Regions from separate parts of the Aeribacillus pallidus genome, predicted to be linked through region 1. Evidence: predicted binding sites of a transcription regulator. Region 1 holds the regulator's gene; each other region holds the start of a gene.
What was found. The regulator LexA, encoded in region 1, represses DNA repair genes until DNA is damaged. The targets are predictions, from matches to a motif close to CGAACATATGTTCG.
Positions count from the first base shown of each region.

Region 1 (8,385 bases):
ACTTGCTAAACTTGTTCCAACCTCGTAAACTGGAATGTCTTTATCCCATCCTTCTGGTAATTCACCTTTTATCGCTTTTTCTAATTGTTCTCCAAGTTCAGGGAAAGCCTTTTTATATTCAGCAAACATTGCTTTCCATTCTTTTTCTTTTTCAGAACCAGGAATGACCACTTTTTCTTCAAAGCGAGCATAAACTTCTTCAGGTACATAAAAATCTTCTTCGAATGTCCATTTATACGCTTCTTTCGTTAATTTTAGTTCGTCTGCACCTAATGGAGCGCCGTGTACATCAGACGTACCAGCTTTATTTGGTGAACCGTATCCAATGACCGTTTTGACCTCAATCATTGTTGGGCGTGTTTGATCAGCTTTCGCTTCTTCAATGGCTTTGGCTAACGCGTTTACATCATTGCCATCTTCTACACGAATATATTGCCATCCGTATGCTAAGAAGCGATCTTTCACACTTTCAGAGAAAGACTTATGAAGTTCTCCATCTAATGAGATATCGTTTGAATCGTAAAGAACGATCAATTTTCCAAGTTTTAAGTGACCTGCTAAAGATGCTGCTTCTTGAGAAACTCCTTCCATTAAATCCCCGTCACCGCAAATGGTGTATGTATAGTGGTCAATTACAGGGAAGTTTTCTTTGTTATAAACACTTGCTAAATGACGCTCCGCCATTGCCATACCGACAGCCATAGCAATACCTTGTCCAAGTGGACCAGTCGTTGCTTCAACTCCTGGAGTGTGACCGAATTCTGGATGCCCTGGTGTTTTTGAACCCCATTGACGGAAGTTTTTCAAGTCATCCATTGTTACATCATATCCAGATAGATGAAGCAAACTGTATAATAGCATCGAGCCATGACCAGCAGATAGGACAAATCGGTCACGGTTAAACCATTGAGGGTTTTTTGGGTTATGATTCATAAAACGCGTCCAAAGCGTATATGCCATTGGTGCTGCCCCCATAGGCATACCTGGATGTCCAGAATTTGCTTTTTCAATCGCATCAATCGATAACGTACGAATCGTATTAATCGCGAGTTGATCCGTTTTATCAAACATGATATACATCCTTTCTATAATAACCTTACTCTATAATATTAATCCCCTTTTCAACGGAAAACAACCGAAAAGAATAAGAAATCAGACGTCTTACCAATATAAACGTTAGCTTTAGACTATTGTTCAATAAAAATTAGCTTAAATTCGGTCAAACTCTAATAAAAGTAAGAAAGCTCGAACCATTTTTTACTGTTCGAGCTTGTTGGAAAATTAATGATATTTTTTCTTCAATTGAATGTCACGAAGTTTCTTCGGAGTCACTTCTTCCCCATTTGGATCGAAAATGCGTACATTTTCAATCGTTTTTTTCATGGATTGACGGAAAGCTTGTAAATATTCTCCACGAAGGCGACTTTGTTCCTTCGCTTCCTCCTCGGTCAAGCCGACTGATTTTGCTTTTTTGGCAAGTTCATTAATTCGAGCGATTTTCTCTTTTGAAAGCATTGTTTTGCCCCTTTTCCTTTCTAGACTATCGTCATCTTACAAAAATCATCGCTATTTGACAAGTGTTTAGCTTTCCTGAAATGATTTTATATACTCTTGATAACGACGATGAACAGTCGCTTTCGATACATCATAGCCAAATCCCCGTAGTGTTGCAGCAATTTCCTCAAATGTAAGGTCATTTTGCCTGAGACGAACAATTTCCTGAATCGGAAGTTCCTTCTTATCTCTTCCTCCAGATGAATGACGCGGTAAATTTTTTTCCGGTCGATACCCGCGTTCAACGGCTCGTTTCATTCCCCGTTTAATTTTTAAATTATGTATTTTTCGCTGGTATTCTTCCACCATACTTACTATTTGAAGAACCATGGAGTCTGATTCCGATAATTGGAGCTCACCTTGATGGGACATACTGTAAACTTTAACGCCTTCTTTCATAATGACATGAAGAAGAGCAATTTTCGCATTTCCTCTTCCTAAGCGTGTTTCATCCTGAATAAGAATGGCATCAATGGAACCTTCTTTGATTCGATCGAGAAGCTCCATCATTCCAGGGCGGTCAAGCTCATAGCCGCTTGCCTGATCTTTAATGACAGCTTTAATGTGAAATCCGTACTTATCTGCTAACTGTCGTAATTCTTCTTCTTGCCGTTCGAGTGAGGTTTCTTGGGTGTCTTTCGTTGTACTGACTCGGCAATAAAGAATCGCGTTCATAAGCATCTCCTTGTCTATTGAGTAGAATCATAGGCAAACTGGTGATGGGATGAGTCAATTGTTGCTTTTACCGGGATGACTAACGTATTTCCTGCATGAATGACAGATGAAGTTTTCAATTCATTTTTTTGTTGAACCCATTGAATAAACTCCGTTTTGGTCATGTGATGCTGTTCGGCATATTGTTCCGCAAGAGACCATAGCGTATCTCCTTCGTTCACAACAATTATCATAAACGATTCATCTTTGTCTTCGGTCATAAATAGCATCGTTATTCCAAAAATCATCGAAACGATGAATAGAATCATAACATAAGAATATTTCTTCCACAACAGGTTGATCATTCATGATCCCTCCAACCGAATGTTTGTTCGATTTGATTATAGTACGAACATCCGTTTGGTGTCAACAAAAAACTCGAACTTATGTTTGTATTTGTTGGAAAGACATGCTATAATATTACCAACAGAAGTGAGATCGAGGTGCGTAACGATGAAAAAATTAACGAAGCGACAACAAGATATTTTAGAGTTTATTAAAGAAGAAGTTCGGAAAAAAGGATACCCACCTTCCGTTCGCGAAATCGGTGAAGCTGTCGGTTTGGCCTCAAGTTCAACCGTTCATGGCCATTTAGCTCGCCTAGAGAGCAAAGGTCTCATCCGCCGGGATCCGACGAAGCCTCGTGCAATAGAAATTCTCGACTTAGAGGAAGATCAAATTCCAAAACAGAACGTAGTCAATGTCCCTATTGTCGGTAAAGTAACCGCTGGACAACCGATTACGGCCATTGAAAATGTGGAGGAATACTTTCCACTTCCAGAACGGCTGGCTCCAGCTGATGAGCAAGTGTTTATGCTGGAAGTTATGGGAGATAGTATGATTGACGCTGGAATATTAGACGGCGATTACGTTATTGTCCGTCAGCAAAAGACAGCGAATAACGGAGATATTGTGGTAGCAATGACCGAAGATAATGAAGCAACAGTTAAACGATTCTTTAAAGAAAAAGATATGATTCGCCTTCAACCAGAAAACCCAACATTAGAACCGATTTTTTTACGAAATGTAACGATTTTAGGAAAAGTGATTGGTGTATACCGTCAAATTCATTAATTAATAAGGCAAGCTCTTCTAACCGAAGAACTTGCTTTTTTTATGTGATATTTCATTTTCTATAACTGACTGGATCAATTTTGTAGTTCATGGACTTACAAACCATTAAACGTCACATTTTGTAAAGGGATGTTTTATTTCATTGTTGATTTTTAGCAAGTTGTTCACACGGCGGCGACTCCAGCGGGGACAAAAAGCCAGGCAAGACCCATACTTGAGCGTAGCGAGGGAAGCATCTTGCGGCTTTCCCGCGGAAAGCGTCCGCCACAAGCGTAATGTATAAAAATCAACAGTATCGTTTAACAGACATCAATCTATGAACATTTGCTAGTTGCGTAAGTAAATATACACCCGGCCCATACCCGATACAAATTGAGCGGAATAAGAATCAATTTAATCTTTCATTTATGCCTGTCGATAATAGATCGAGTCCAAGATCGGCCGATAGCCGATTTCTTGATAAATATGGTTGGAAGTAGGGTTTGCTAAATCGGTATAAAGCGACGTACTTTTATAGCCCTGGTTGAGTAAGTGCTGTGATAAATGAGCAACACATGCGGTCGCGTAACCTTTTTTTCGTTCTTCCTTCGGCGTGAATACCAAATTGATGGTTACATTTGTTTTCGTCGGCCGGGTCCAACAAGCCATTGATACCGGTTGGCTATTAACTTCCCAAACAAAAACTCGTTCTTCTTTCATCAATTTGGTTGCTTCTTTCTTTGCCTCTTCAAACGTGATTACTTCTCCTATCTCTTCACAAAATTCATGAATCCAACGGCAGATGATTGGAGTATCTTTTTCTATGGCTTTTCGAAATAACCCGTTTACTTTCGGAAGGGGTGCGACTTCCGTTAATTGATAAATCCGTTGCCTCATTCGGACCTCGTACTGTACTTTTGTCAATCGTTCATATGCCTTAACGAGGGAATGAATGGTCTCTATTTTTCCTATCAATCCTGGCACTTGAATTTTTTGCTGATATAACCAAAGAGCAATGGCTTCTAAATCCTGTTCATCTAATGCAGAAAATGTCGCTACAATGATTTGTGCTGGGTTCGTTTGTAAAAACCCCATGACGACTCGATTCTCTTTTTCTACTAGTCCCATAAATATTGGAGAGTTGGTTTCATTTATTTTTAACAAAACGCCGTAAAATAAATTGTGCGCCGCTTCGTTTTTTTGAAGCAATGGTTCCAGTCGTCTACGAAATAAATGTACTGAGTGATACTGTTTCCCCTGCATGTCCATCCCCTCATTCAATCATTTTTGGAATTTTTTAAAATTTTACCATCTGCTCTCCTAGTTTTCAATAAAAGAAAAACTGACCCACGAAGAAGAGTCAGTGAATGATACTTGACATACAGTTCATGAATTGTTTGATTGTAAATATTCATCAAACCTATCGATAATCATTAGAAATCTTTCTGCTTCTCGGAACACATGGTCTGCCAACAGTGGAGGAATATTGCTTTTTATTTTACACTCTTCAATTAGCTCTTTCGCCGCTTTTTTAAAATTCCGGAGCGAAGCCACCGACACTCGATTTTGATCAAGAAATTGGGTTAAAATGGGTTTGGTTTCTGATTGTGGTCGCATGGAATCTAAATCGATGGCTTGATAGAGCAATTGATCAAAATCATGGCTAAATTCTCTCGCTTGCTCGACGAGTTTTCTTTCCGAAGGATCGAGCAAATGACCAATAAATTTCGCGTGATCAGCCATTACTTTTAAGAAAAAGACGTTTTCTTTAATGACAGACGCGGGAGTTGGTGTGAGCTTTCCTTCATTTAATTCTTTTAGTCGATTAGCAAAATAGGCTGCCTCTCGACTAGTGTGATCAATTAATAAAGCGTAGTTATTGGACCGAATTTTACATTGTAACGTTAGCTCCAACACTTTTCGTTTGAACGCCCAAATTTGAACTGCCGCTTCATACACGTGTCGATTAAATTGAGCGATTTGTTGTGGATCGGCCGATACTGAAAACCGTTCCAGTTGCTCTTCAATTCGTTCAAATTTCGGAATAAAACTTCTCGCCTCTTCAATTAATGCAGTATCATCGTAATGAAATCCTAAACTTAAAAACAACGCATGTTCTTTCATAATGCGCGACCAAAAACGAATTTCATCAAGCGACCTTGAAACAAACGCCTCTTGCAATAAAGCCACCCCTTCGTTCATTTATCCTCTATCATCTTATTCTTTAAAAAAACGATTCATGTATTGGTGGCGTTCTTACAGGATCTAATTTCAAAAAGATAGATAATAAGAAAATGAGCTATAATTGTTCATGTTTACATAATATTATTATTGTGAATTTGAATAAATAAACGTATCGTTGTTGCTCATTAATCGATAAAATTTCTCACAAACAAATCGTTTTTTCTCATAAAACGAAAATCATTTCCCATAAATAAAACTTTTTTTCTCATAAATTGAAAATTTTTTCCCATAACGAGTCTTTGGTGCTCATTTCTAACATCATGTGTCATTTGTGCTCATAATCCAACAAATTTTCCAATAAACCTGTCATTTTTGCTCATAAATTCAATTTACTTTCCCATAAATGTGTTATTAGTGCTCATAATTCATAATTTTTTCCCATAAAACTGGCATTAGTGCTCATAAATCCTAAATCTTTTCCCATAAACCTGTTAATTTTGCTCATAAATTCAACATATTTCCCATAACGAGTAATCTGTGCTCATAATTCTAAAATTTTTTCCCATAAACCTAGTAATTTTTCTCATAAATTCAACATACTTTCCCACAAACGTGGCATCGGTGCTCATAAAATTAGAAATTTTCTCATAAACAAATGATTTTCCTCATACCCAAAACTTAAAATATTTGATTTAGTAAATTCTATATTCTCACCGCAACCGACTAAAAAGTGATTAATTTAAACTTGTAGTTTATACTTTTCTACCTCAATCTCCGCTTCCTTCATTTTGTCCTCCCCCATTTTTTCAATCACGTCTTTTAATTGTGTAAGGAAGCTATCAAACTGAACGTATTGATTCATTTTGTAGGTCATGGCATATTCAATCTCCAGCCAGGTTGAAATGTCTGCCTCGTTATGTTGCAGCTGGACTTCTAGTTTATCCAAGGCATTGGCAACTTTCGCTTCATACGTTTCTTTATGTTCAAACTCCATCCATAAGCGATATAGCTCTTCACCCAGTTCATGCGGGAGTGAATGTTATGTAGAGCTTCCAATTCTCTTTTTCTCTTTTCGTTCTTGATTATTAATTGTGTCGAAAGCAGGAATATCGCCAGCCTCCGCTTCCACTAGGTCATGGATAATAATCATCTTTAATAATTTTTCGAGATTCACTTTTTGATCTAAAAACGGTTCGACTAATATTGCCATGAGTGACACTCTCCACGTATGCTCAGCAACGCTTTCCTGTCTTCCATTGGATAGCCAACTGTGGCGTAATTCCATTTTTAATTTTTCAGAGAGTTTGAGTATGTTCATTATTTTATCGATTTTTTCAATCATAAAACGTCCTCCATATATAGTTAAAAGTATTTCATTGTAAATTAACGTTTTGTTTTTGACTAGTATGTTATTTACATAATATTTTTATCGTAAATCCGAGAAAATGCTATTTTTTTAGATTTCTATTCAAATAGAGATAATTTCCTCCATAACCATCAGGACTCTCACATAGGTCCCAGTGTTTACTCGTTTCCTTTTTCTAATTGTTGAAAATGGTTGTTCCACCTTTTTAATGTTTTAGATGAATTACCTCATTCTAAAAATTTCATCAGTTCTTGAATCTTGTGTTGAGCTTCTCGTTCACCTGCGTCAATGCACTCTCGGATTTTGCTTGTGTCAAACGCTAAAATGTGCCCAACTTCTGGACGAAAAACCACATCCGCATACTTAAGATTGGCACGGCGCTGCCTTGTCATCATAATGGTGAACGAACGATAAACCACCTCAAAAAGATTACGTGGCTCCTGTTCTTCATGTTCTCTTTCGACATCCACAGCAATAACTACATCCATCTCTTCTTCCCGAAGCAAATCAGCTGGAAGGTTATTCAAAACACCCCCATCCACCAACACTTTGTCTTGATAATGAACTGGAGAGAAAATACCTGGTACCGATGTGGTGGCTCGAATGGCTAAACTAAGACTTCCTTCGTCAAAAACAAAAACTTTTCCTTTTATTATATCTACTGTAACCGCCCGAAAAGGAATCTTTAGATTCTCGATTTTAATATCCCCAAGTCCTTTTTGTTCTAAAAAATGGATAAGCATGGCGTATATTTTATTTCCTGCTATGAGCCCACGTTTCCGAATTCCGAGATCCATGAATCGATAGGATGGAGTGCTCAAGATAAATTCTTCAATTTCTTCAATGTCAATACCAGCGGCGACTAAGCCTCCAATTGCACCTCCCATGCTGGTGCCTGCAATAAAATCAATCGGTATTTCGTACTTTTTTAAAACTTTTATTACACCAATGTGGGCTAATCCGCGTACCGCTCCACCGCCTAAAGCTATGCCTACTTTCATATCTATTCTGTCCTTCCTTCACAGAATTAGTTTACACACTAAATCAGCTCATGTTTTCATTTAATAATCCTCTCCCACCTATACCTCTTTAAAGTGAGGAGACTTATGGTAAAAATATTATAATATGTTACTGAATAATTTTGTGTAGGTAAAAGACTTTACAGAACAAAAGCTAAACACGGGTAACAACAAAGAGTGCCATTCTTTCTTTAACATTCCCCAACAACTGAACAATCATTTTTTTACTATATACTTATGCAGCGTTGGTATTAGATGTTTATTCAAACGTTGCAATACCATATTTCGATCATCACACAAAAAATAACTGTCGTTCATATGGTGCAAGAATAAAAAATGATTATTCTTTTCCGCAAAACAAAAATCCCCCAACGCCGTTTGCGCTGAGGGATTTTGTTATTAATACATTTGCAAATATTGTTCACGTTCCCACGGATGCACTTGTGTGCGGAACATATCCCACTCGATTTCTTTCGCTTCTACGAAATGTTCGAA
Region 1 is NZ_JBCNBW010000060.1:69,101-77,485, reverse strand. It holds gene tkt (transketolase) at 1-1,071, opposite strand, end outside; gene ABES52_RS13425 (DUF896 domain-containing protein) at 1,282-1,515, opposite strand; gene ABES52_RS13420 (YneB family resolvase-like protein) at 1,582-2,229, opposite strand; gene yneA (cell division suppressor protein YneA) at 2,244-2,573, opposite strand; gene lexA (transcriptional repressor LexA) at 2,722-3,342, shown strand; gene ABES52_RS13405 (GNAT family N-acetyltransferase) at 3,748-4,584, opposite strand; gene ABES52_RS13400 (DUF2935 domain-containing protein) at 4,708-5,523, opposite strand; partial or broken gene ABES52_RS13395 (HD domain-containing protein) at 6,245-6,823, opposite strand; gene ABES52_RS13390 (patatin-like phospholipase family protein) at 7,099-7,872, opposite strand; gene glnA (type I glutamate--ammonia ligase) at 8,290-8,385, opposite strand, start outside.

Region 2 (8,385 bases), on a different contig from region 1:
TAAGCTGTATCCCATTACTAATCAAAAGGGACGCAATTGTGCGAAACCCTTTTTCCTTAAAATCATCAGGCATAATTGCGATTAACTTATAGTCCTTTAATGATTGAAAAAATTCAATTTTTCTATCCGCTTTTTCGGTATATGCTTTATAACGACTCGAACCATACAAACCAAAATACTCTATTATGAATTTTCGGTCATTTTGATAAATAATCCAATCGGGGATATACACTTCCTCGTATCGATAGTTCACAAAGCGCTGACTTTCTCTAATTACTTTTGTAGATACGAATGTCTGAATTAAAAAATTATGGATGGTCAGTTCCTCTTTTGAATCACACAATTGTCCGTCAATCCCGACTAACAAATTAAATTCCTCAGGCTGAAATGTATATTCGGGGAATGACTCAATAATCCAACGGTAAAATTTACTATCATAATGCCGATCGACCATACTGATAAATCTGGGGAAATGTTTTTGGAAGTATGCACGATTTAAAAGCGGCAACGACTCTCTACTAATCTTTCTCTTTTCACAAAAAGTTCTTAATGCTTGCACTCTATTTTTTTGAGAATACCAATATTGATTAGGTACCCGCTGGAACTCTGTAATCTCATATTTTCCCGGAAAGACAGCGTTCACAATTTCAATTGGAGAGCCGTTATATTCATGTAACAGTCCACCTAATCCCTCTTGCATTAACCTTTTTTTCGTAAAAAACTTTGGAACATCCTCTTCCGCTATTCCTTCCTTTTCAATCAAGTCCATGATAGCACGTTTCACATTCGAAATATCTTTCCAGTAACCATTTGGTTTCATATGAAAGCTATCAGCAGAAAATAAGCCTGGAAAAAGATATGACATCAATTTCGATGGGGAACCTTGATGCTTTTTTAAAACACCACTAAAGCGGTATTTAATCAGCATCTGTTGAGTTACTTTCTTTGAGGCATCTTCAAGGGAGATGTTTTCTTTCGTCAACATATCTAGGAATTGTTCCCTCAAAAAATTGCTATTGTTTGCATAGCGATGGGGAATTTTTTTAAAATCTGTTTCTTTAAATACACCGGGGTATAAAGTATCGATCAAGCGAAACGGAGAATCACCATATCGCTTTAGCGGGTTAGAAATTCCCCATTTAATTAACAAATCATAATTCACTTTTTGCGGTATCTCCTCTATCCTTACCCCCTCTCTTCGCAAATACCATTCCAATCGATCTCGTATATTTTGAGTATCGCTCCAGTAATTAATTGGCACTCGACTGAAATCAAACTCATTATATCGGCCGGGATATACAAATTGAATTAATTTAGGAATAGATTTAAAACGGTTTAAAGCTCCCCAAAGCTTCTGTTCCTTTATGATGGCTCTGTTGATCTTGGGGATTTGTTCCTTCTTCAAACCAAGATTCACTTCTAATGCATAACGAACAAGAATGATCACATTTTCGTCTTTTTCCCACGTGCCTGAAGGAAGGACCTTTCTTTTTCCAATGCTAACTTCCTTATAGAGATTCACAAGCGGTAGTTGAGATAACTCGGAATGGCAAATGCTTCTATAATAATTTAGATCATCCATATGATCACCTCTATTTCATTATAACATAAATACGAATATATGTTCTGTTCAATCCTAAAAAATAGAGCCTACTAATGGTAGACTCTCTGATTGGTTATTCGTTATTTTCTAAGAACCAAATTAGCAAAAGTAACTTTGAAGCTGCTTGTGGCATTATAATTAGATTAAGCCAATCTCTATAAGAACTACCTTAAAAGTTCTAAGCGTTTTATAGCTCTTTCATATTGTTCTTTGGCTGCTTGTTGATAGAATGAAATGGCTTTATCAGTATTACCAAGAACCTCATGGAATACTCCTAAATTGTAAGAAGCAAGGAAACTTCCTGTACCTTTCACACTGTCATACTTATCCGTATCCCCTATTTCTAAACAGCGAAGAAAAGATTTTTCAATGAACGGAAATAAATGAATATATTTATTAACATTGCTAAAAATTAAGTCCATATAAAATAAACCACATGCGAAATAGAAATCTGGAGAATCGGCAAATCTGTCACGCTCGTTTTCAATCAATTTTAAGCCTTTCTCGAACGATTTATTTCCTATACTCGTATATAAATAATCAATAACTAGACTATGGCGGTACCATGATTGGAATGGAGCAAGATGATAACTCTTTTCAAAATATAATTCCGCTTGTTGCAGTTGTTGCTGCAACTTATATTGTTTTCCTACTTGATACAAAATATAATCATCAAGCGGTCGTCTCTCAGCTTCTAGCAACAACAACTTGAGGTTTCGATCCGTTTTATCTGTATGAATATATCCGTCATGATACACTTCTATATCCAAGTTTTTCCTTGGTAAATCAGACTCTACCTGTTCGTGAATGCTTCCGACATATTTTACCCCTTTAGGCAGTAATCGAGATAGATAAGACTGTGCATACCTCTTCTCGCCATCTTGAATAAATTCATCAATCCTTTTAATCCGACCAATTACTCTGTCGTTTTTTTCTATAAAGTTACGTATAATGCTTCCGCAATCATTAATAATATATTCATCTGCATCCAATACTAAGTTCCAATCACTTGTAGATTTTTCAAGTGCGTAATTCCGAGCAGCGGAAAAATCATTAATCCATTCAAAATCGAATACTTTAGCACCAAATGAATAAGCTATTTCCTTTGTGCGATCCGTAGATCCTGTATCGACAATAACTATCTCATCGACAATATCTTTGACACTTTGCAAACAACGGCTAAGATGCCGTTCTTCATTCTTTACAATCATGACTAATGCTAATGTTGACAAGGTTTCACCCCATAAATTTTAATAAATTCCTTTAATGCCTCTCGCCAATGCCTTAATTCCTTAAAGCCATTTAATCGTAAAGCCACATGATCCAATACAGAATACGCAGGGCGTTGAGCCGATCTTGGATAATCTTTTGTTTTACATGGATTAACTACTATGTTAACATTAGCCTCTTCGAAAATAGCTTTTGCAAATTCATACCAAGAGCAATGGCCTGAATTAGAAATATGGTAGACTCCATATTTTTCAGTCTGAATAAGTTGAAAAATGCAGCTAACTAAATCAACTGCATAAGTTGGACATCCAATCTGGTCATCAACCACGAACAATTCTTTTTGTTCCTGTGCAAGCTTTAACATTGTTTTCACAAAATTATTTCCGTGTTCTCCGTAAACCCAAGATGTTCGAATAATAAAAAATTTAGAGTGAAGGTCTCTTACAAACTGTTCACCGGCTAGTTTACTTTTTCCATATACGCTTATCGGATTCGTAAAAGCAAACTCGTTATAAGGCACATTCGCGGTGCCGTCAAACACATAATCGGTGCTTATATAAACAAACTTAGCGCCTATATGTTCTGACGCTACGACTATGTTTCTTGTTCCGTATGCATTAACTAAAAATGCTTGATCTGGTTCGGATTCTGCTGTATCTACTTTTGTATAAGCAGCAGCGTGGATAACGACATTAGGTTGGATATGGTCAATAACATTTTTAACTTGCTTAAAATCAGTTATATCGAGTTCTTCTCGGCCATATCCATATACTTCATATTCCATGTCTTTTAGCAATTTGACCGTATCTGTACCGAGTTGTCCTTTGGCGCCAGTAACTAATATTTTTTGTTTACTCATTCTCTTTCACCATATTGCTTTTGATAATAAGTCATGTACTCTCCGGATTTAATACGTTTCCACCAATCTGGATTATTGATGTACCATTGAATAGTTTCCTCAATTCCCTTGTCAAACGTATATTGTGGTTTCCAACCAAGTTCTGTCATAATTTTCGTAGGATCGATTGCATAGCGGCGATCATGCCCTGGACGATCCGCTACATATTTAATTAACGACTTTGAAACTCCAAGTTTTTCAACAATTAAATGGACTATTTCGTTATTTGTCCGTTCATTATGTCCGCCGATATTATATACTTCTCCTGACTTGCCCTTATGAATAACTAAATCAATAGCGGCACAGTGATCTTTAACATGAAGCCAATCGCGAATATTTTGACCATCACCATAAATAGGAAGATCTTTACCTTCTAATGCATTTGTTATCATTAATGGAATTAGCTTTTCTGGAAAATGATATGGTCCATAGTTATTCGAGCAACGTGTAATATTCACGTTTAATCCATATGTTTCATGATATGCTCTTACAAGTAAATCCGCACTGGCCTTACTTGCTGAGTAAGGGCTATTTGGAGCAAGCGGAGTTTCTTCCGTAAAATACCCTGTATCTCCTAAACTGCCGTACACTTCATCCGTAGAAATTTGGACATACTTTTGAATATTGTTCGCCTTCGCTACATCTAACAATACCTGAGTCCCCAATACGTTTGTTTTAACAAAAACACTTGGGTCAGAAATACTGCGGTCAACATGCGATTCAGCAGCGAAATTAACAATTACATCAATATGATGAGACTTTATAATATAATCAACAAGTTGATAATTTCTAATATCACCTTTAACAAAGACATACTGTGGATTTTCTTGAATATCTTTTAAATTTTCTAAATTACCAGCATAAGTTAATAAGTCGTAATTAACGATTTTATATTGAGGATATTTATTCAACATATAACGCACAAAATTGCTACCGATAAAGCCTGCTCCACCGGTTACTAGAAGATTCATAGAGTTCTCTCCCACACAAAATTAATTTCTGCATCCGCTAACAGTGGATGATTTGCATCTTTTTCCGAAAGAACAGGATCAGTTACTGGCCAATCAATCCCTAACGCTGGATCATTCCAAAGAATCCCTCGATCATGCTCAGGTGAATAATATTCGTCAACTTTATATTGAACTTCTGTGTTCTCTACCAATGTACAAAAACCATGTGCGAACCCTTTAGGAACTAACAATTGTCGTTTATTGTCCGTACTCAAAATAAAGCCTTGCCATTTCCCAAACGTCGGTGAACCTTTACGAATATCAACGATCACATCATAAATAGCACCGCGAGTAACACGAACTAGTTTTGTTTGGGCTTTTGGATTTAGTTGATAGTGTAACCCACGAATCGTTCCTGTTTTTACGGAAAGAGAATGGTTATCTTGCACAAATCGAAGGTCGAAACCTAATTTACGAAATGTTTGTTCATTATAACTTTCCATAAAAAAACCACGCTCATCTTTGTAAACGGTAGGCTCAAATACAAACACACCGTCAAATTTTGTTTGAATAACTCTCATCCCATTCATCCTTCGATTATTTCATGTTTTTATTAAACAAACCACCAAAATTTACATCTTTCGCAAGTTCATTAGCCCGCAAATAGGATGTATGCGTACCGGCATCCGTCCACCATCCATCCAAAATATCATACATCAGTTCATTCCGTTCAATGTAAGCGTTATTCACATCGGTAATTTCTAACTCGCCTCGTGCAGACGGCTTTAACGTTTTAATAATGTCAAATACTTTAGCATCATACATATAAATTCCTGTAACCGCATAACGGCTTTTCGGCTTCTTTGGTTTTTCTTCAATACTCTTAATTCGATCACCTTCAAGTTCAGGTACCCCAAATCGCTCAGGGTCCTCAACTTCTTTAATTAAAATTTTCGCTCCCGTTCCTTGTTCTTTAAAATCTTTAACATATTGAACAATACTATCGGAAAATACATTATCTCCCAAAATAACCGTCATTAAATCATTGCCTACAAACGCTTCGCATAATCCTAGCGCTTGCGCAATTCCACCAGCTTGATCCTGTACTTTATATGTAAACTGAACATCAAATTCAGAACCGCTGCCTAACAGATTAACAACGTCCCCCATATGTTCGCGTCCAGTCACAATTAAAATGTCAGTAATATCAGCCTCTTTCAATTTATAAATTGCATGGTAAATCATCGGATATTTGCCGACTGGCAGCAAGTGTTTGTTTGTTACTTTCGTAAGTGGATAAAGGCGAGAACCTGTTCCACCTGCGAGGATGATGCCTTTCATTTAGTAATCCTCCTGCAAATGATTTAAGAAATTAATAGATGTTGCAAAACTAGAGTAAAAACTCAAAATTGTGCATGAGTATGCATAATTGTACATTCAACAGATAGCGATGAAACCCATACCACCATGGTTGTTCTAACTCCTTGATCATCAATTAGTTCAATACTTGTTCGATGACACTGCGAAGACCAAACAGCCACTTCCAAAGTCTTGTTTTCAAAAAAACAGGAATGAACCGACCATAGGCATCTTTTCGCTCATCACCAATTGCGGCGGTTAATCGGAGAGACGAAAAAGATTTCGACTTGTTCCGCCGTTTTACGGATGTGCTCGCTGTCATACATGTTTTTGGCAATTAAAAAATGTATTAAATAGCAAATAAGTATATACAATTATCTGTATAAAATTTCATACCTCTTGTCGCTTGACATGGAGCCTCTGCGGGCATGCTTTCTGGCAAAGGAGGCAAGCCACAGGACTTTGCAAGGCATACCAGCCTATCATGCCCGCCACTCCATGTAAAGCGGTAAATATGCAATAATTCATGCATATGCTTAATTGCCAAACACTACAATTCTTAATTGCCATCAACAATACACGACATCACCAAGCGCAATCTCGATGTTCCATTCTTACAAAGACTACAAAGACTAAAATAATTCCGATGCCACTGTTGCATCAGATTAGCAGTCGTGAAGACATGAGATAAAATGATTCCTTCTGCTGTTGTACGAAGATGTAATTTAAAACCATTGATATCGAATCGATATTTCCCATCTTACTTGAGAACCACAAAGACTGCTTAGGGGTACCATACTGTAAATGATAACCACTTTTGGATGTCAATTTCCTAAATCTTTCAGAAGTTGGGTGTTAAAACAGAAAAAAATTCCTGTTCTTGAAACCACTTGCCTGCACGTGAAAACGTAGAAAGCTACGGAACCTCTTTGAGTCCACAAATACGCTGAAAGTAGCCAAATCTATCGAGTGTTTCAACCAACTGACGTAAAGAATCAATGGAAAAATAGCTTTTTAAAAAGAAACATTTTAACAATGATTTTTTCGGAATCAGTGGTCAACCTGTCGCATAAGGATCTGTTTCGCTATCGATTGCATGTCCATAACAAAATTGGAAATCATGAAAGTGTCCACCTTTTGGGATTAAGTATTTGGTCACTGTATATTATTTCTAAAAAAAGTGGGTTTTTTGCGTACATTTATGCATAGGTTATGTGTTTTGCAACACGTTCAAATAGAACTAAAAATTTTTTAATTTTTTGTCGAGAAACTCTCTTACTTTATCAATATTTTCCAAACTTGGATTTCCTAATCTTTTATTAATTTCTGAAACAAACCTTTCAGGTTTTTCAATAAGCTCTTCAAAATTAACGCTAATTACATCTTCATTATTTTTGGTAAGAGTTTCTTTATATTCATAATAATTTTGTAAATAAGGTGCCAGAATCTTTACTGCATCACTCAAACTAATGTTCTCTCTTTTTGCAAGAGAACGAACACATTGTTCGAATGGACGTGAAACGAATACATAGGTGATATCAGAAATTTCTTTTAAATAAGGAAGCCATAGATCCAATGTTAATAATGTTCTTGGATCTTTTAATCCCCAAAAAGGTTTTACTTGTTTGGATAAAAAATACCTTATTTCCTGTGGATTAATCATAACAGCTAATAATCTTTTTTTATTTGGAGGATTATACCAACTTGCACCAATACTATTAAGAATTTGCTCGTTTTTAATGACAAAATCTCTATTTTCAAAGTGCCCTTTCTTATTAGATTCACTTGCAGGAAGCAAATTTTTGCCCATATCTATCCCTAGTAAATTCATAACACCAGCTGTTGCACTAGAACCAGAGCGATGTAAGGTTAAAACTAGAAAAAGTTTGTTGTTTTTTGTGGGGGAAAATTTCTTGTTTAAACTCTGAACATTTTCCCCATAAACATCAATAAATTTTTTTCGATAATCATCAAATCCATTTTTCACATTCACTATACCACAGTCATGAACACACCACGGCTCGTTTTGGCGCACAACTCCTACATCATAACCGGCTAATAAAAATTCTTGACATTGGGAGAGATCATAAAAATGCCAACCCGTAAACAAATCTTCTCTCCACGGGGTATCATACTGGGTAATCATTATTAATCCATCGATAGCTTGAACGGGTTCATAATCTAGTTCGGTATCCTTAAAGCTTAATAACTTCATTTCTCCTGTATGACTGTCATAAACCTTTCCAAATCGTTGAGTGCTCTCCCACCAAACTCCATTTTTCGGAACTGTTTTAGCTCCTGCTACTCCAATCATCCCTAATTTAGGATACTTTTCAAAAAGAGCA
Region 2 is NZ_JBCNBW010000041.1:23,914-32,298, reverse strand. It holds gene ABES52_RS10320 (DUF4046 domain-containing protein) at 1-1,582, opposite strand, end outside; gene ABES52_RS10315 (glycosyltransferase family 2 protein) at 1,768-2,835, opposite strand; gene rfbD (dTDP-4-dehydrorhamnose reductase) at 2,823-3,692, opposite strand; gene rfbB (dTDP-glucose 4,6-dehydratase) at 3,689-4,702, opposite strand; gene rfbC (dTDP-4-dehydrorhamnose 3,5-epimerase) at 4,699-5,262, opposite strand; gene ABES52_RS10295 (sugar phosphate nucleotidyltransferase) at 5,279-6,022, opposite strand; partial or broken gene ABES52_RS10290 (ISNCY family transposase) at 6,072-6,366, opposite strand; partial or broken gene ABES52_RS10285 (transposase) at 6,616-7,151, opposite strand; gene ABES52_RS10280 (glycosyltransferase) at 7,281-8,385, opposite strand, start outside.
Region 2: a site for LexA is predicted at 1,615-1,628, ahead of ABES52_RS10320 (DUF4046 domain-containing protein). Genes of this name have one in related genera too.

Region 3 (8,385 bases), on a different contig from region 1:
GATAAATCGTGATTCGATTCCGGAAAGCGGATAAACTTAGTTACTTTCTTTTTCCTTTTTAAAGCAATAAATAATTGTTCTGCTTGTTCAATTGGGCAGCGGAAATCTTTTTCACTATGCAAAATAAGGAGCGGCGTTTCGACATTGTTTACATATGCGAGCGGAGAATGCTTCCATAGCTTTTCCATATTGTCTAAGTCACCGCCAATTTGCCATTCAGAAAAATAATAGCCGATATCACTTACCCCATAGAAACTGATCCAGTTGGAAATCGATCGTTGCGTGACCGCAGCTTTAAATCGATTGGTATGAGCGACAATCCAATTCGTCATAAACCCACCGTAGCTTCCACCTGTCACACCTAATCGTTCCTCGTCGATAAACGAATAACGGGATAACACGTAATCCACACCTTTCATGAGATCGACGTAATCGTTTCCGCCATAATCTCCCCGCACAGCATTTACAAACGTTTGACCATACCCATGGCTTCCTCTTGGATTCACATACAATACGGCATACCCTTGAGAAGCGAGCAATTGAAATTCATGGAAAAATCCGAATCCATACATCATATGCGGTCCTCCATGAATTTGGAGAACAAGCGGATACTTTTCTCCCTCCTTATAACGTGCGGGTTTCATAAGCCACCCATGAATAGTCCATCCTTCAGCACCTTCGTATTCGAAATCTTCCGGTTCAGACAATAACACTTCTTCTTTCCATTCTTTATTGACGTCGGTCAAGCGTTCTTTTTCACCCGTTGTAAAATCAATGAAGTATAAATCTCCTGGATCCGTCGGAGTACTGATGGCTACGACTCCACGGTGCCGAGCCGCATCTAACGTAAAACCGTACACATATTGAGATTCCAGTAAGGCTGGGTAAATTTCTCCCGCGCAACTACCGTAATAAATGCCCGTATTGCCACGATCAGTCGCCATGAAATAAAAGCTATGATGGTCGTCCGCCCATAAAACCCCAGGTGTCACAATGCCTTGCTGGACATCACCTAATAAATAGTTTCCTACCGGTGCATCAAATTCACTTGTAAAACATTGCAGTTCTTCGTTTTCCCAATTGTACAACCAAATGCGAGAAAGTGTTGCGTTTTCAAACTCGCGTTGATGACCGATAAACGTCAAGTATTGACCATTTTTCGACCAGGTGACTCCGTCGTAAAAACCAGACGTATTTGTCAATTTCCGATGGGTGTTCGTTTTACGGTCGTACAAATAGACGTCTTCATGAAACGATACATCTTTATCTTCTGATTGATCAGCTACATACGCTATGTATCGTCCATCTGGTGACCATGATTGGAGGCGAAAGTCAGTATCACCTTCCGTAATTTGTTCTACTTCCCCAGTTTCGATATCGATGACGACAATGTGCGATCGACTGCCATCCACCATTCCCAGTCCATCTTGTTTATACTTCATCCATTCGACTTCAATAGGTTGAAGCTCTTTTTCTTGTTCCTGACCTTCCTCTAACGATTCGCCTTCTTTAATGGATATGGAACAAGCAATTTTCGTTCCACACGGAGACCAGACAGGATGTTGAGCCCCATTTGTAAAAAACGTAAGCTGTTTCGCTTCTCCACCATATTTCGGTAACAAAAAGAGCTGATTTTTACCTGTGCGATTCGAAACAAAAACAATCTTTTTCCCATCTGGTGACCAACGTGGAGTCATATTCCGGTGTTCTCCATGTGTCCATTGAACATTTTCTCTAGCTTCTAAATCCATATAAAAAATGTGCGACTGGTATTCGTTTTTCTCTTCATTCATTGTTGTTTGGACATATAGCAATTCTTTTCCGTCCGGCGATAACTGCGGATCGGTTACACTTTTGATTCGGTATAAATCTTCCGCTACGACACCGCGCTTCTTCACCCTACATTCCACCTTTCTTTTACCCATATACTTTTCGACTCGGTTGTTCGTTTCCCTTTTTTTATATTTTACTATGTCCACTGCTTGATTTATTTTTTTAGTAGTGGAGGTAAACAGATATTCGATCCTGTCAATTCTAATAAAGCAGCAATTCCTGTCTCATTCCCCTCGATAACTCAAAAAAAACCCGGATTACCTTCTACTGTGATGAACAGTCAACTTCATCCAACTTCTTCACACCTTCCATAGTCTTGACCCATTTTTCCAGACTCGACTTCCTTTTATCTTCCATATTAGGTTTCTTTTGACGAACTCTTCCTCCATCACGAATCTTCAAAACAAAGTCGCACGAGCTGATTATCAAAATTGGCAAGTCGACATTGTTTATGAACGATGAAAACAATATTGCCAAAGTGAAGCTATGATTTCCCTTTCTTATCTTGAAAGCCTTTCGCAAAACAATAAGAAGAAAAAAGGAACCAGAGCTTTCTAGGCACTGATTCCTTCTGATTAACCGACATTTAACTGTCAACTTTATATTCCGTTATGGATATGCGCTTTGTTAGAAAAAGTATATGATCGATGTTTTTTCTTATACACATATTCCAATTTCTTCCTCGTAGATTGTCAACGCATCATCAAGCATTTTTAAGCCAACGTCAATTTGTTCTTTCGTTACGGTTAATGGTGGTATCATTCGAATGACTTCAGTTTTATTTCCACAAAAATAGAAGAGGACACCTTTTTCTAATGCCAAATCTAATATTCTAAATAAACCGTCTGAATTTGGTTTTTTTGTTTTCGGGTCAATGATCTCAATTCCGATCATCAATCCAATCGCACGAATATCACCAATGACAGGGTGTTTTTCTTTTAATTCCTTCAATTTCTCAACAGCATATGCACCCATTTTTTTCGTGTTTTCTAATAAATTTTCTTGTTCAATCACATCTAATACAGCAAGGGCTGCTGAACATGCAATTGGATTACCGCCAAATGTTGTTGCATGACTGCCTAACGGCCATTGTTTCATTAATTCTTTTGAAGCAACCGTTGCACTTAACGGAAGACCATTGGCAATTCCTTTCGCAATCGCCATAATGTCTGGAACAACATCAAACGTTTGGGCAGCAAACCATTCACCTGTACGTCCAAACCCTGTTTGGACCTCATCAAAAATAAGAAGTATGTTGTGGCGGTCACAAATTTCCCGCAGTTTTTTCAGCCATGCCTTTGGCGGAACAATATATCCCCCTTCACCTAATACAGGTTCAACAATAACAGCAGCAACCTCTTCAGGTGTGACTTGGTGGTCAAACAGACGCTGAAAATCTTTTTCCAACTTTTCCACTACATACGTTTCGGGATCCACACCTTCAGGGCATTCCCTTGTATCGGCATAAGGGATTTGATAGGAACCCGTGGGCTGTAAAAATTTACGGTATTTACTTTTTGAAGTTGTGACACTTAACGCTCCCATTGAGCGCCCGTGAAAACATCCGATAAACGAAACTATAAAGGGGCGCTGTGTCACATGTTTCGCTAACTTAATCGCTCCTTCAATCGCTTCTGTACCGCTATTACCAAAAAAGAAACAATCCAAATTTCCTGGTAATATTTTCGCCAATCGGTCAGCTAACGTTAAAATAGATTCATAGATAATGACACCTGAAGGCCCATGCGCCAGCTGATCGGCACCATCTTTAATGGCTTGTACGACTTTTGGATGACGATGACCAACATTGGTTGTGGCAATTCCTGACGTAAAATCTAAATATTTTTTTCCATCCATACCGTAATAATAGCAACCCTCTTCTTTTATGACTGGCAAATTCGGATGGTCCTTTGCCATACTTGGTGCTAAAAGATTAGACATTTTTTCGATAAGATAACTCCATTCTTTACCCATGATGATTACCTCCTAGTGTATTCTCATTTATCGAATTCGTTCTAATTAAAGTCGCAAAAACTAGCTTTAATGGAAACTACCTATCCTTTTGGAGTGCGAATCTCTCACGAAAAAGAAAGCTCCATTTGATCTTGTTATGATGGTTAGAAGAAGAATAAATGTGCCATTAAAGTCGCAACTGGCAACGTAATGATCGTTCTTTGTAAAAAGATAATAAACAGTTCAACAAACGAAATCGGAATTTTGGATTTCAAGAGCAGAATTCCGATTTCAGACATATAAATCAGTTGGGTTAAGGACAGAACGGCAATAACAAATCGTGTAATTTCTGATTCAATCCCGCTTCCGATTACAGCCGGCAAAAACATATCAGCGAAGCCTACGATCATCGCCGGTGCAGCTGCTTCAGCCTCTGGAAGCTGTAATAGATTTAAAAATGGAACAAAAGGATAGGATAAATAGTTAAAAATCGGTGTATATTCTGCAACAATTAGGGCAACTGTCCCTAATGCCATCACGAGCGGGATCAATCCAAACCAAATATCAACCACATTGTACATCCCTTTAATAACGACTTGACGAATACTTTTTACCTGTTCTGCTTTTTCAACCGCTTTTTCAATTGCCCAGCGGAAACTGGAAACACCGCTTGGCACAAACTCATCGATTTGCTTTCCAACAGGCTCATAGTAGGTATCTTTTTTTAATGAAAGCGGTGGGATTCTCGGACAAATAATTGCTGCAATGATACCAGCAACAACAACTGTAAAATAAAATTCTACAAACATATCATCAATTTTGATAAACTTGGCAATTACTAAACTAAAAGCGATGGAAGCGATTGAAAAGTTGGTTGCTACTACCGCTGCTTCACGCTTCGTATAATAACCAGATTCATATTGCTGGGTCGTAATCAATACACCAACGGTTCCACTGCCCATCCACGATGCCATCGCATCAATCGACGAACGTCCAGGCAATTTGAATACCGGATACATCACCTTACGAACCATCGTCCCAATAAAATCCATTAGTCCAAACTCTAGTAAAAGCGGCATAAAAAGGCTGGCAAATAAAAACCAAACCATTAACACAGGGATTAAATCAAAGAGAACAACACCGCCAGTCAATTTAGACCAAATAAATTCCGGGCCGACTTCGTTCAATGTAAATATTGCAAAAAAAGAACCGATGATTCGTAAGGTCAACCAAAATGGACTAACATCAAACAAGCTATTTAACCATGCATTCTTTTTTATCGCAGGCAGATCAATTATTTTTACGATGAAACTCCCAGCAGCAGATAAGCAAATAACACCTGTCATAAATAATGGTATGTAATCAGCAATGGCCACCTGCAGCCAATCTGCCATCACTCCTAGACCAATCGTAACCTTTCCATTTACTTGAATAGGAACAAGGAAGAGGAGAACTCCTAATAACGACGGCAACAAAAATTTTAAGTATTGCTTTGCTAAAAAGCCTTGTTTTACTCCTGTATTTTCTACTGAATTTATTCGTCTCGCTTCCATCTTTACCCCCCTCTAACAAAATGAATTCCCTCACTTGAATAATATTACAAGATTATACATAAATATGCAATCTATTTTATTACACTCCCCCCCTCTCTCCTAATCTTTTTTAATACCTACATTTATTTTTCGACTAGATTGTCGCTTTCCCTTTTAAAAAAGGAAATATTTTACCATGTCCATTACTTGATTTATTTCTGTTCAATGGGGTAAAATAAATACACGAACAGATGTTCGACACTTAAGAAAAAAGGGGAGCTTCGTATGACACGAATTCCTGAAAACGATCGAAATATTTTAGAACAGGCGATTTATTTACCAATGGTGTTAACCGTATTAAACCGAGATTTAGCCATTATCGAGCAAGCGCCATTTAAGTTAAAACGACCATACATTGAACTCATTGAAGAAACGATGAAAGCCATCCAACAAGAACTGGCTGATGTAAAAAAATATATGCACAAAAATAAAATGAAAGTGGAACGGTTAAAAAGTGACGACACGTTTACCATGTATTTGTTTTTGTACAAAGGATACGAAGAGCATCATAATTATTTTAACCCGCGACTGCGAAACAAAGTCGAAGAACTGATGCGCCATTATTTATATAAACGACACCTTCCCGTCACCGACAAACGGAAAGAAGCATGAACATTCACGCTTCTTTCTAATGTTTTTTCTCCACAGACCACGTATACGGATCAACGTGTTCTGCCGCTTTTGTCTTGGTCATTGGAAAGTAGATAAAATGGGCTCTTCGCTCCATTTCTTCCATTCGTTGTGAAAGTCTTGTCCGTAAAAGAGCCGTGCGCAATAATTGCGAATTGAAAACACTGTACGATACTGGAAGTCGAAACGTTTGTTTATTCCGGAACATAACGCTTGTCGTGTTGGTATCTAGCCGCTCATGAGAAACGACGTGTTCATGGGAAATCCAAATACACTCCTGCTTCGAGGGAGACATGGTGGGAAAGAGAAAAATAGATGTGTGAGGATCAATGATGATTGGAGGTTTGTGTCCAGAGCCGATGAGTTGCTTTGCTCCTTGCCTCCTTCCTTCGTAAGAGGATCCAAAAAACTCACAGCTTTTTTTCACAATATCTAACGGTTTAAATGGAGATAAAAACTGATCCGATAGTTCAAACACTTCCGTATAAATTTTTGATCCATATTTTATAGGAAAAAGCAACATCGTATGTGGATTCACTTCGTACTCTTCAATCATTCTTCGACGTTCTTGCACTCCTAACCCTCCTTTATTATTTCTATATATTTACAATTGTACCATTAATGGTAAAGATTGTCTGTATTTATTTAACATAGAATAATTTATCAAAATATTTAAAATTTTCAGTTGATTTATCACCAAATTGACCATATAATAGAAAAAAGGTCAACAGAGGTGAACGATATGAAAAATGAAAAGTCTTACACAGAGTTAATGAAGTCTTGTGCGATGACCTGGAATAAAGACAAAGAGCGGACGGTTTTGGACATTTATATCGACACGCTATTGTATGAAGTACAGTTGAATAGAGAAAAAGAGCGCCTACTCAACGAAATCGATACCTCTTTGGATCGCTACGACAAAGCTTCATTTATGCATTATTCTTCCCAATACATTAAGCTTATGGAATGTTTCGGTTAATTCTTCTTTCTTCCCCCATTTTCCTTCATGCCATGTATATGGCATCTTTTTCTGTGTTTATAACACTTCTTTTAAATCCCATGACGATGAGAAAAACCACAAAAAAACCTTTTTCCCTTCACGCAATAAGCAAGAAGGAAAAAAGGTTATTCATTATTCTTCATCATCTTCGATTGGATACGTTTCAATCATCATGATCCGGTCCAACATCGACGGATGGCTATAGCGAAACAGCTTCACGAAAAATGGTGGATGAACTTGACTTAGGCTTGCTTTCGTAAGTTCTTGAAACGTACCAATCGCTGCCTCTTTATTTTCGGTTAACTCAATCGCATACTTGTCGGCACGGGTTTCTTCATAACGTGACACCGCGTTTGATAACGGACTGACCGCAAAAAGCAACATGGACGTAAAAAGAAAGAATAGTGGTAAGGTACGCAATTGATGAACGTGTTCCAAGTGAAATGTTTTTCCGTATTTGGTGATAAAGGCTCGCATCCATTTTGCAGTTAACCAAAGCCCGACAAACGATAATAGTAAATAAACTGCAATACCAAAATAAATATGCTTTTCTACATAATGAGCCATTTCGTGCGCCATGACGAATAAAATTTCGTCCTCACTTAATTGATTTAACGTCGTATCCCAAAGTACAATACGGGAGTTGGAACCAATTCCGGTCACATATGCGTTTAACGCATTCGTTTTTTCAGCCATGTTCACTTCATACACATGCTTAGCAGGTATTCCTGCTTCTTCTGCCAACGTTAAAATTTTCTTTTCTAATTCTTTATTTTGCAATGGATAAAAATCGTTGTACAACGGATCAATCATGACCGGTTGAATAAACATAAGAAACAATGTAAACGGAATCGACAATATCCAAGCAACGAGCCACCAACGTTGTTGAAACCGTGCCATTAACCAATAAAGTACTAAAACGACAATGTACATAATGACGTAATTGACCCAAAAATCGATTAACTGATCCTTCATCCAAAGCGAAAACGTTTGGGTTGTAATACCATATTGAACCGAATAATAGTAGGATATATAATTCAATGGTAATGTAATCAACGTTGCCACTAAATAAAACCAAAACAAATAAACAGCTGTTTGTACAAACGATAAACGAGAAGTTTTTTTCCCCCACTCTTCAAACTTTCGTGAAAATCCCCAAATGATCAGGAAAAAGTAAATGAACCATTCAAATGGGGTCGCTAAAAAAAATAAAAAGTTTCGAATGGCAGAATACTTCTCACTTAACATCAGTTCTCGGTCATTTAAAAATGTCGCTGGGTCCGCACTTGTCCCTTCATACCATTCTGGAATACTTGTATTAGCCCAATGAAATATATACGCATACATAACCAATACAAATAAAAGATATCCGCCTAT
Region 3 is NZ_JBCNBW010000035.1:39,020-47,404, forward strand. It holds gene ABES52_RS08750 (S9 family peptidase) at 1-1,925, opposite strand, end outside; gene ABES52_RS08755 (aspartate aminotransferase family protein) at 2,491-3,807, opposite strand; gene ABES52_RS08760 (YjiH family protein) at 3,951-5,339, opposite strand; gene ABES52_RS08765 (YhjD family protein) at 5,604-5,990, shown strand; gene ABES52_RS08770 (competence protein ComK) at 6,007-6,582, opposite strand; gene ABES52_RS08775 (IDEAL domain-containing protein) at 6,751-6,987, shown strand; gene ABES52_RS08780 (M48 family metallopeptidase) at 7,141-8,385, opposite strand, start outside.
Region 3: a site for LexA is predicted at 5,563-5,576, ahead of ABES52_RS08765 (YhjD family protein). Genes of this name have one in related genera too.

Region 4 (8,385 bases), on a different contig from region 1:
AATGAATTAACGATTAATGTGATGTTAGATATGTTATTCGGAAAAAGTTCTCCAATTTATTTTGATCTATACGAAGAAGGTCTCATCGATGAAACGTTCTCCTACGATTATACCCAAGAAAACGGCTTCGGCTTTGCGATGGTCGGTGGAGATAGCGCACGTCCAGATGAATTAGTGAAAAAGCTGAAACAAGTGTTACTAGATGCGACGAACGGTAAATATTTAACTGAAGAAGGATTAGAGCGAACGAAAAAGAAAAAAATTGGTGGCTTATTACGAGCTCTCAACTCTCCTGAATTTATCGCCAACCAGTTTACACGATATGCGTTTAATGATATGAATTTATTTGATGTTGTCCCAACCCTCGAAGAAATTACGTTTGCCGACATTCAAGCGGTAACGAAGCGTTTTGTAGAAGAAGAGCGTATGACCGCATGTTATGTGTTACCAAAAAACGGAACTAGTTAAATCGCTGAATTGGTTCAGCGATTTTTTCTTGAGAAAGGATGAAAGAAAGTTATGAAATTTGCCTTAATCACAGGGGCGAGCGGTGGAATCGGTCAAGCAATTGCTATACAGCTAGCTCAGGAAGGGTGGAATTTATACCTACATTACCATCGACAAAAACATGTGATTGAAAAACTAACAGAACAATTAGCACCCTTTAAAGGAGAATATATTCCCGTTTGCGGGGATTTAAGTACAAAAGAAGGTGTATCACACGTTCTTAATCAATTGTTTACCGTTGATGCACTTGTCTATGCTGCTGGAAATGCACCGTACGGATTGCTTGTTGACATGGATGATGACACGATTGAACGTACGATTGAGGTACACGTTTTGAGCCCACTACGTCTCGTTCGCTGTTTGTTACCAAAAATGAAAAATGGGAATATCGTATTCATCAGTTCCATTTGGGGACAGACGGGAGCCGCGTGCGAGGTTGTTTACTCTACTGTTAAAGGCGCTCAAATTTCATTTGTGAAAGCGTTAGCGAAAGAAGTGGCATCTCAAGGAGTTCGCGTCAATGCAGTTGCACCAGGAGCTGTTCAAACGAACATGCTTCAAGCATTTACCGAAGACGAATTACGTGCACTAGAAGAAGAAATTCCTTTGGGTCGCTTAGCCAAACCGGAGGAAGTCGCTCAAGCGGTTTCTTATTTATTAAGTGAGCGTGCGTCATACATTACGGGGCATATTCTTTCGGTCAATGGTGGATGGTATACATAACTTTTTCTAAATAGGGAATGCATATTTTTAACTTCCTGTCACAAACTAACGTTGACACCGGAAAAGGAGGTTAATTACAATGTCTGTTTTAGATAACTGGCAACAATGGAAACATTTTTTAGGTGATCGCCTCGAGCAAGCAGAAAAAGCAGGTATGTCAGAACAAGTTATTTCTGACCTCGCGTATCAAATTGGTGATTATTTAGCTAACAAAGTGCAACCAAAAAACGAACAAGAAAAAGTATTAGCTGATTTATGGTCGGTAGCGAGTGAACAAGAGCAGCACACACTCGCCAACATGATGGTTCGACTTGTTCAAAACGATCAATAAACTTATCTATATTTATTTAAAGTAAGCGTAAGAATTCTTATGCTTACTTTTTTTATGAAAATGATTGAGGAAATTTTGATAAATGAACAAAATTAGTTAATTTTATAACAATTTCTTTATTTTTCATGTTTTTCTTTTCTCTTATCATAAAATCATATATGATAGACACTAGATGAGTATTTTTATCTATAAGCAACCTAACAGTAAATTGAAGGAATTAATTGGAGGGTGACGGATGGAAAAACAAGAATGGTATTTAGAATATGAAATTCAAAAAAACCGTCCAGGATTGTTAGGCGATATTTCATCCCTGTTAGGTATGCTTTCTATTAATATCGTCACCATTAACGGGGTGGATGAAGGACGTCGAGGCCTGTTATTGTTAGCTGATAGTGAGAAGCAAATTATTCGTTTAGAATCAATATTACAAACAATGGATACGATAAAAATAACAAAGCTTCGTGAACCAAAACTAAGGGATCGCCTAGCTGTTCGCCATGGAAGGTACATACAGCGTGACGCCGATGATAAAAAAACGTTTTGTTTTGTGCGGGATGAATTAGGACTATTAGTCGATTTTTTGGCTGAGCTATTTAAACAAGAGGGGCACAAATTAATTGGGATACGGGGGATGCCTAGAGTCGGAAAAACCGAATCGCTCGTTGCCGCTAGTGTTTGTGCCAATAAACGATGGTTATTCGTTTCTTCGACCTTGTTAAAACAAACCATCCGTAACCAACTCATCGAAGACGAATACAATGCGGAAAATATTTTCATTTTGGACGGAGTCGTATCCACACAAAGGGCCAATGAACGTCATTGGCAACTCGTTCGGGAAATTATGCGGTTACCGGCTGTAAAAGTCGTCGAACATCCTGATGTTTTTGTCATGAATTCGGAATATTCAATGGATGATTTCGACTACATTATTGAGCTTCGAAATGACCCTGACGAAGAAATTACATACGATTTAGTGCAAAAAAATCATCTTTTTAATAATAATGATTTTTGTGGATTTGATTTTTAATAGTGGAAGGTGTTTATCTTGACGGAATTAGGACTTCGATTACAAGAAGCACGAAAGGAAAAAGGATTGTCTATTGAAGATGTTGCGGAGATAACGAAAATTCAAAAGCGTTATTTAATTGGACTTGAAGAAGGAAATTATGATATTATTCCCGGTAAGTTTTACGTTCGGGCATTTATTAAGCAATATGCGGAAGCGGTTGGACTTGATCCTGACCAAATTTTTGAAGAATATCAAAACGAAATTCCAAGTGCCATCCATGATGAGTTGCCTTCTCAACTCTCTCGGGTTCAATCACGAAAGAAACTTTCACCTGGATCATCTAAGTGGGTGGAGTGGGCTCCAAAAGCGTTGATTGGATTATTTATTGTAGGTGCTCTCGTACTTGTCTATTATCTCGTCCAAAAGTACGCAGGTTCTTCTCCAGATGTAGTGGAAGAAGATCCGGCTTATCAAGATCGAGTCAATATTGAACAAGCAAACGGAGCCGATTTACCTGTTGAAAGTATTGACCAAGAGGAAGAAGAAAATAACGAAGAAGACCAACAAGCTGATGAACCTGAAGAAGTGGTTGAAGAACCGAAGCAAGAATTGAACGTTTTGGAAACGAAGGGGTCGTCAACCACATATGAACTAGTGAATACGGACACGTTTGAATTAACAATTAATTCGTTAGGTGAAACATGGGTTGAAGTATATGATTCAAATAATAAACAATTACTTGGGGAAACATTAGTCCAATCCCCGAAAAGCCCAAATCAAAAACAAAGCGTCACGTTTGATATGTCAAATGAAAAACAAGTCCGTATTCGCATCGGACGGGCACCGGATACGGAAATTCAAGTAAATGGTGAGCCGTTACAATATGCGATATCACCAACAGAACGAGATGTTCAAACAATTACAATCACATTTACTCCACCAACAGAGTAGCTTTGTAGTTGGTAGCTCAAGTTTCTGAGCTACCTTTTCTCACGTCTTGATTTTTATGATGGAAGTATGATAGTATTTGCCTAAAAAAGAGAGACTACCAATGTTTGGGGGTTATGGATTTGAACTTGCCAAATAAGATTACGATTTCACGTATATTATTAATTCCCCTCTTTTTATTGTTTATGTTAGTGGATTTTCAATGGGGGACTGTCGATTGGTTTAATGAATTGATTCCGGTCGAACATATCATCGGTGCCTTGATTTTTATCATCGCTTCGACGACCGATTGGATTGATGGGTATTACGCACGAAAATATCATTTAGTTACAAATTTAGGGAAATTTTTAGACCCGTTAGCTGATAAACTTCTCGTTTCAAGTGCATTAATTGTTCTTGTCGAACTTGGATTTGCTCCGTCGTGGATCGTTATTGTTATCATAAGTCGTGAATTCGCAGTAACCGGTTTACGCCTTGTCCTTGCGGGTGAAGGGGAAGTGGTTGCGGCCAATATGCTTGGAAAAATTAAAACGTGGACGCAAATTGTTGCGATTTCCGCGTTATTATTACATAACATTCCGTTTTCAAGCATCTCGTTTCCGTTTGCGGACATTGTGCTTTGGGTAGCCACTTTCTTCACCATTTGGTCAGGTTGGGATTATTTTTATAAAAACCGTCACGTTTTTCGCCATTCCAAGTAAGGATGGAGGCTAATTCGAATGAATGCTGAAATTATTGCCGTTGGTTCTGAACTACTGTTAGGCCAAATTGTGAACACGAACGCCCGATTTTTGTCCGAACGGCTAGCTGAAATTGGAGTGAATGTGTATTTTCATACCGTCGTTGGTGATAATCCTAATCGGTTACAACGAGTCATTGAGGAAGCGGAACGCCGAGCAAATCTAATCATATTCACGGGAGGCCTTGGCCCAACGAAAGACGATTTGACCAAGGAAACCATTGCGAAACATTTAGGGAAAAAATTAATCATGGACGAACAGGCTTTGGCAGTGATTTCCTCCTATTTCCAAAAAGTGAAACGTCCAATGACGGAAAACAATAAAAAACAAGCCCTTGTTCTTGAAGGGTGTCGCGTATTGCCAAATGATGTTGGAATGGCACCGGGAATGTTTCTTACTCATCAGGGGCGTTCATACATGCTTCTTCCAGGGCCGCCGAAAGAAATGGAACCAATGTTTACTCAATACGGGTTGCCGGCAATTAAGGAGCAGTTGCAATCCAATGAACAAATCGTCTCACGAGTGCTCCGATTTTTCGGAATTGGTGAGGCACAGTTAGAAACAGAGATTGCTGATTTTATTGACCAACAAAGCAATCCTACGATTGCCCCACTAGCGAAAGACGGTGAAGTAACGCTTCGGTTAACAGCGAAAACCACTTCTTTAGAGGAAGCAAATCGGCTCATAGACGAAGTGGAGCAAATGATACGAGCTCGTGTGGGGAAATATCTGTACGGGTATAATGAGACGTCATTAATGGAGCAGACGGTCCGACAATTGAAGGAACAAAACTGTACAATTGCGTGTGCTGAAAGCTTGACAGCCGGCTTATTTCAAGCAGAACTCGCCAGTATTTCTGGGGTAAGCGAAATTTTTAAAGGGGGCGTCGTTTGTTACTCGAACGAAGCGAAAGTGAATGCAGTTGGCGTTCAAAAAGAAACCATTGTAAACGAAGGTGCCGTTAGTGAAGCGTGTGCGAAAGAATTAGCCGAGCGGATTCGAGAGCAATTCAATGCAACAATCGGCATTAGTTTTACCGGTGTTGCCGGTCCTGCTTCACTGGAAGGAAAACCTCCTGGAACGGTTTGGATTGGGATCTCTAATAAGAAAGAAGGGACAACCGCCTATCAATTGCAATTAGTGGGAAATCGAAATAGCATTCGCTCCCGAGCAGTGAAATATGGTTGTTATTATTTATTAAAAAAACTAGGTAAATAACCATAGCGGCCAATTGAATGGTCGCTTTTTTACTTTTTGGTGAGTGTTGTTAAGAGAAGAAAACGGTAACTAAGGGTAATTTTGAATGGGAATGAGTAAATCTACTCGAATATGAGAAAAATTTCATAGGTTAAGAGAAAAAATTCGGAAGTTAAGAGCAAAAATCGGGTAAATATGAGCAAAAACTGGAATTATGAGCCAATAATGCTGGTTATGAGCAATTACTGCAAGTTAAGAGTAAAAACCGCAAAGATAAGAGTAATAACCGGGAAGTATGAGCCAAAACCACTTGTTATGAGCAATAACTGCAAGTTAAGAGCAAAACCCGGAAGTTAAGAGTAAAAAATCGCAAGTTATGAGAAAAAAACAGAAATTAAGAGCAAAAATCGGGAAGGTAAGAGAAATAACCGGGTAGTATGAGCAAATACCGGAATTATGAGCAAAACCCGCTAGTTATGAGCACTAACTGCAAGTTAAGAGCAAAACCCGGAAGTTAAGAGAAAAAAATCGCAAGTTATGAGAAAAAAACCAGAAATTAAGAGCAAAAATCGGGAAGGTAAGAGAAATAACCGGGTAGTATGAGCAAATACCGGAATTATGAGCAAAACCCGCTAGTTATGAGCAATAACTGTAAGTTAAGAGCAAAACCCGGAAGTTAAGAGTAAAAAATCGCAAGTTATGAGAAAAAAACCGGAAATTAAGAGCAAAAATCGGGAAGGTAAGAGAAATAACTGGGTAGTATGATCAAATACCGGAATTATGAGCAAAAATCCGATAGTTATGAGCAAAACCCGCTAGTTATGAGCACTAACTGCAAGTTAAGAGCAAAACCCGGAAGTTAAGAGTAAAAAATCACAAGTTATGAGAAAAAAAACTGGAAGTTAAGAGCAAAAACCGGGAAGGTAAGAGAAATAACCGGGTAGTATGAGCAAAAACCGGAATTATGAGCCAAAACCACTTGTTATGAGTAATAACTGCAAGTTAAGAGCAAAACCCGAAAGTTAAGAGTAAAAAATCGCAAGTTATGAGAAAAAAACCGGAAGTTATGAGCAAAAATTCGGAGGTTAAGAGCAAAACCCGCTAGTTATGAGCAAAAAACGGAAGTTAAGAGCAAAAACCCGATAATTATGAGTAAAAAGCCTAACAAATAAGCAATTCACAAAAAAAGCTAAGACTTTTATTTGACTTTTCAGATATTTATTAAAAAAAAGAATCCCAATAAAATTTTTCTACATTTTTATGCATGTTGTTCCTAAAATTCTCATTTGAAGTTATATAATGGAAAAAAACAATCGAATAAATGTTCGATTTTTTACTTGGCAAATGCAAAAAAAACGTTTATAGTAAAGATAGGTTCAGTTTTGAGATGATACCCGCATGCGGGATGAAATAAAGGAGGAACTAGAGTGAGTGATCGTCAAGCGGCCTTAGAAATGGCATTGAAACAAATTGAAAAGCAATTTGGTAAAGGGTCCATTATGAAGCTAGGGGAACAATCCGAGCGGAAAATTTCAACTGTACCGAGCGGTTCGCTAGCTTTAGATGTGGCTTTAGGTGTTGGGGGGTACCCTCGTGGGCGTATTATCGAAATTTACGGTCCTGAAAGTTCAGGTAAAACAACGGTAGCTCTTCATGCCATTGCAGAAGTTCAAGCGCTAGGTGGACAAGCGGCTTTTATCGATGCAGAGCACGCATTAGACCCTGTGTATGCACAAAAGCTTGGAGTTAATATTGATGAGCTTTTACTTTCTCAGCCGGATACTGGAGAGCAAGCGCTAGAAATTGCAGAAGCACTTGTACGAAGTGGAGCTGTCGACATTATCGTCATCGACTCAGTCGCTGCGCTTGTACCGAAAGCAGAAATTGAAGGTGAGATGGGAGATTCCCACGTAGGTTTACAAGCACGCCTAATGTCCCAAGCGTTGCGTAAACTTTCCGGTGCGATTAACAAATCAAAGACGATTGCTATTTTCATTAACCAAATTCGTGAAAAAGTAGGTGTCATGTTTGGTAACCCTGAAACGACACCTGGTGGACGCGCATTAAAATTCTATTCTTCTGTTCGCTTAGAAGTACGTCGTGCCGAACAATTAAAACAAGGAAACGATATGGTTGGTAATAAAACGAAAATTAAAGTCGTAAAAAACAAGGTGGCGCCTCCATTCCGTACAGCTGATGTCGATATTATGTACGGAGAAGGAATTTCTAAAGAGGGCGAAATTATTGATATGGGATCAGAACTTGACATTATTCAAAAGAGCGGTTCATGGTATTCTTACGGAGAAGAGCGCCTCGGACAAGGACGTGAAAACGCAAAGCAATTCTTGAAAGAAAATCCAGACCTTTGCCATGAAATCATGATGAAAATTCGTGAGCATTATGGATTAGAAACCCCTACTTCTGCTGAAGAAGGAGAACAATTTGAACTCTTAGAAGAATAAATTGTCTGACCCTATAAGACATTCTAAAAATGGATGACGTATTTCGTCATCCTTTTCGTTTATATTGGAATCATTGTTCGATTGATCAACGATGTTTCAAGAAAAATACCAGCTGTTTCTATAGGGGGAAAAATGCAAGTGATGAAAATAAGTGGAAATAAAGGGGATTCGTGCAAGGAGTTTCACTTGACAAGAAAATACCACAGTTTTAAAATTAGTATGTATATTTGACATTTTTTTCGAATATGAAACATGCCTTTGCGCTGTATATTGACCATGAACAATGTACCAGCCGACATGTGTAAAACATGACAGAAGTTCATAGCAAGAAGGAGGTGAATGCGATGGGTGGAACGGACAACATCATCTCCATTTTGCTTGGCCTAATCGTCGGTGTAGTTGTTGGTTATTTCATTCGAAAAATCCTTGCTGAACAAAAGATTGCTGGGGCGAAAAGTGCAGCGGAAC
Region 4 is NZ_JBCNBW010000048.1:7,170-15,554, reverse strand. It holds gene yfmH (EF-P 5-aminopentanol modification-associated protein YfmH) at 1-468, shown strand, start outside; gene ymfI (elongation factor P 5-aminopentanone reductase) at 520-1,230, shown strand; gene ABES52_RS11400 (DUF3243 domain-containing protein) at 1,310-1,561, shown strand; gene ABES52_RS11395 (DUF3388 domain-containing protein) at 1,797-2,588, shown strand; gene ABES52_RS11390 (helix-turn-helix domain-containing protein) at 2,598-3,521, shown strand; gene pgsA (CDP-diacylglycerol--glycerol-3-phosphate 3-phosphatidyltransferase) at 3,641-4,219, shown strand; gene ABES52_RS11380 (competence/damage-inducible protein A) at 4,238-5,476, shown strand; gene recA (recombinase RecA) at 6,883-7,917, shown strand; gene rny (ribonuclease Y) at 8,262-8,385, shown strand, end outside.
Region 4: a site for LexA is predicted at 6,770-6,783, ahead of recA (recombinase RecA). Genes of this name have one in related genera too.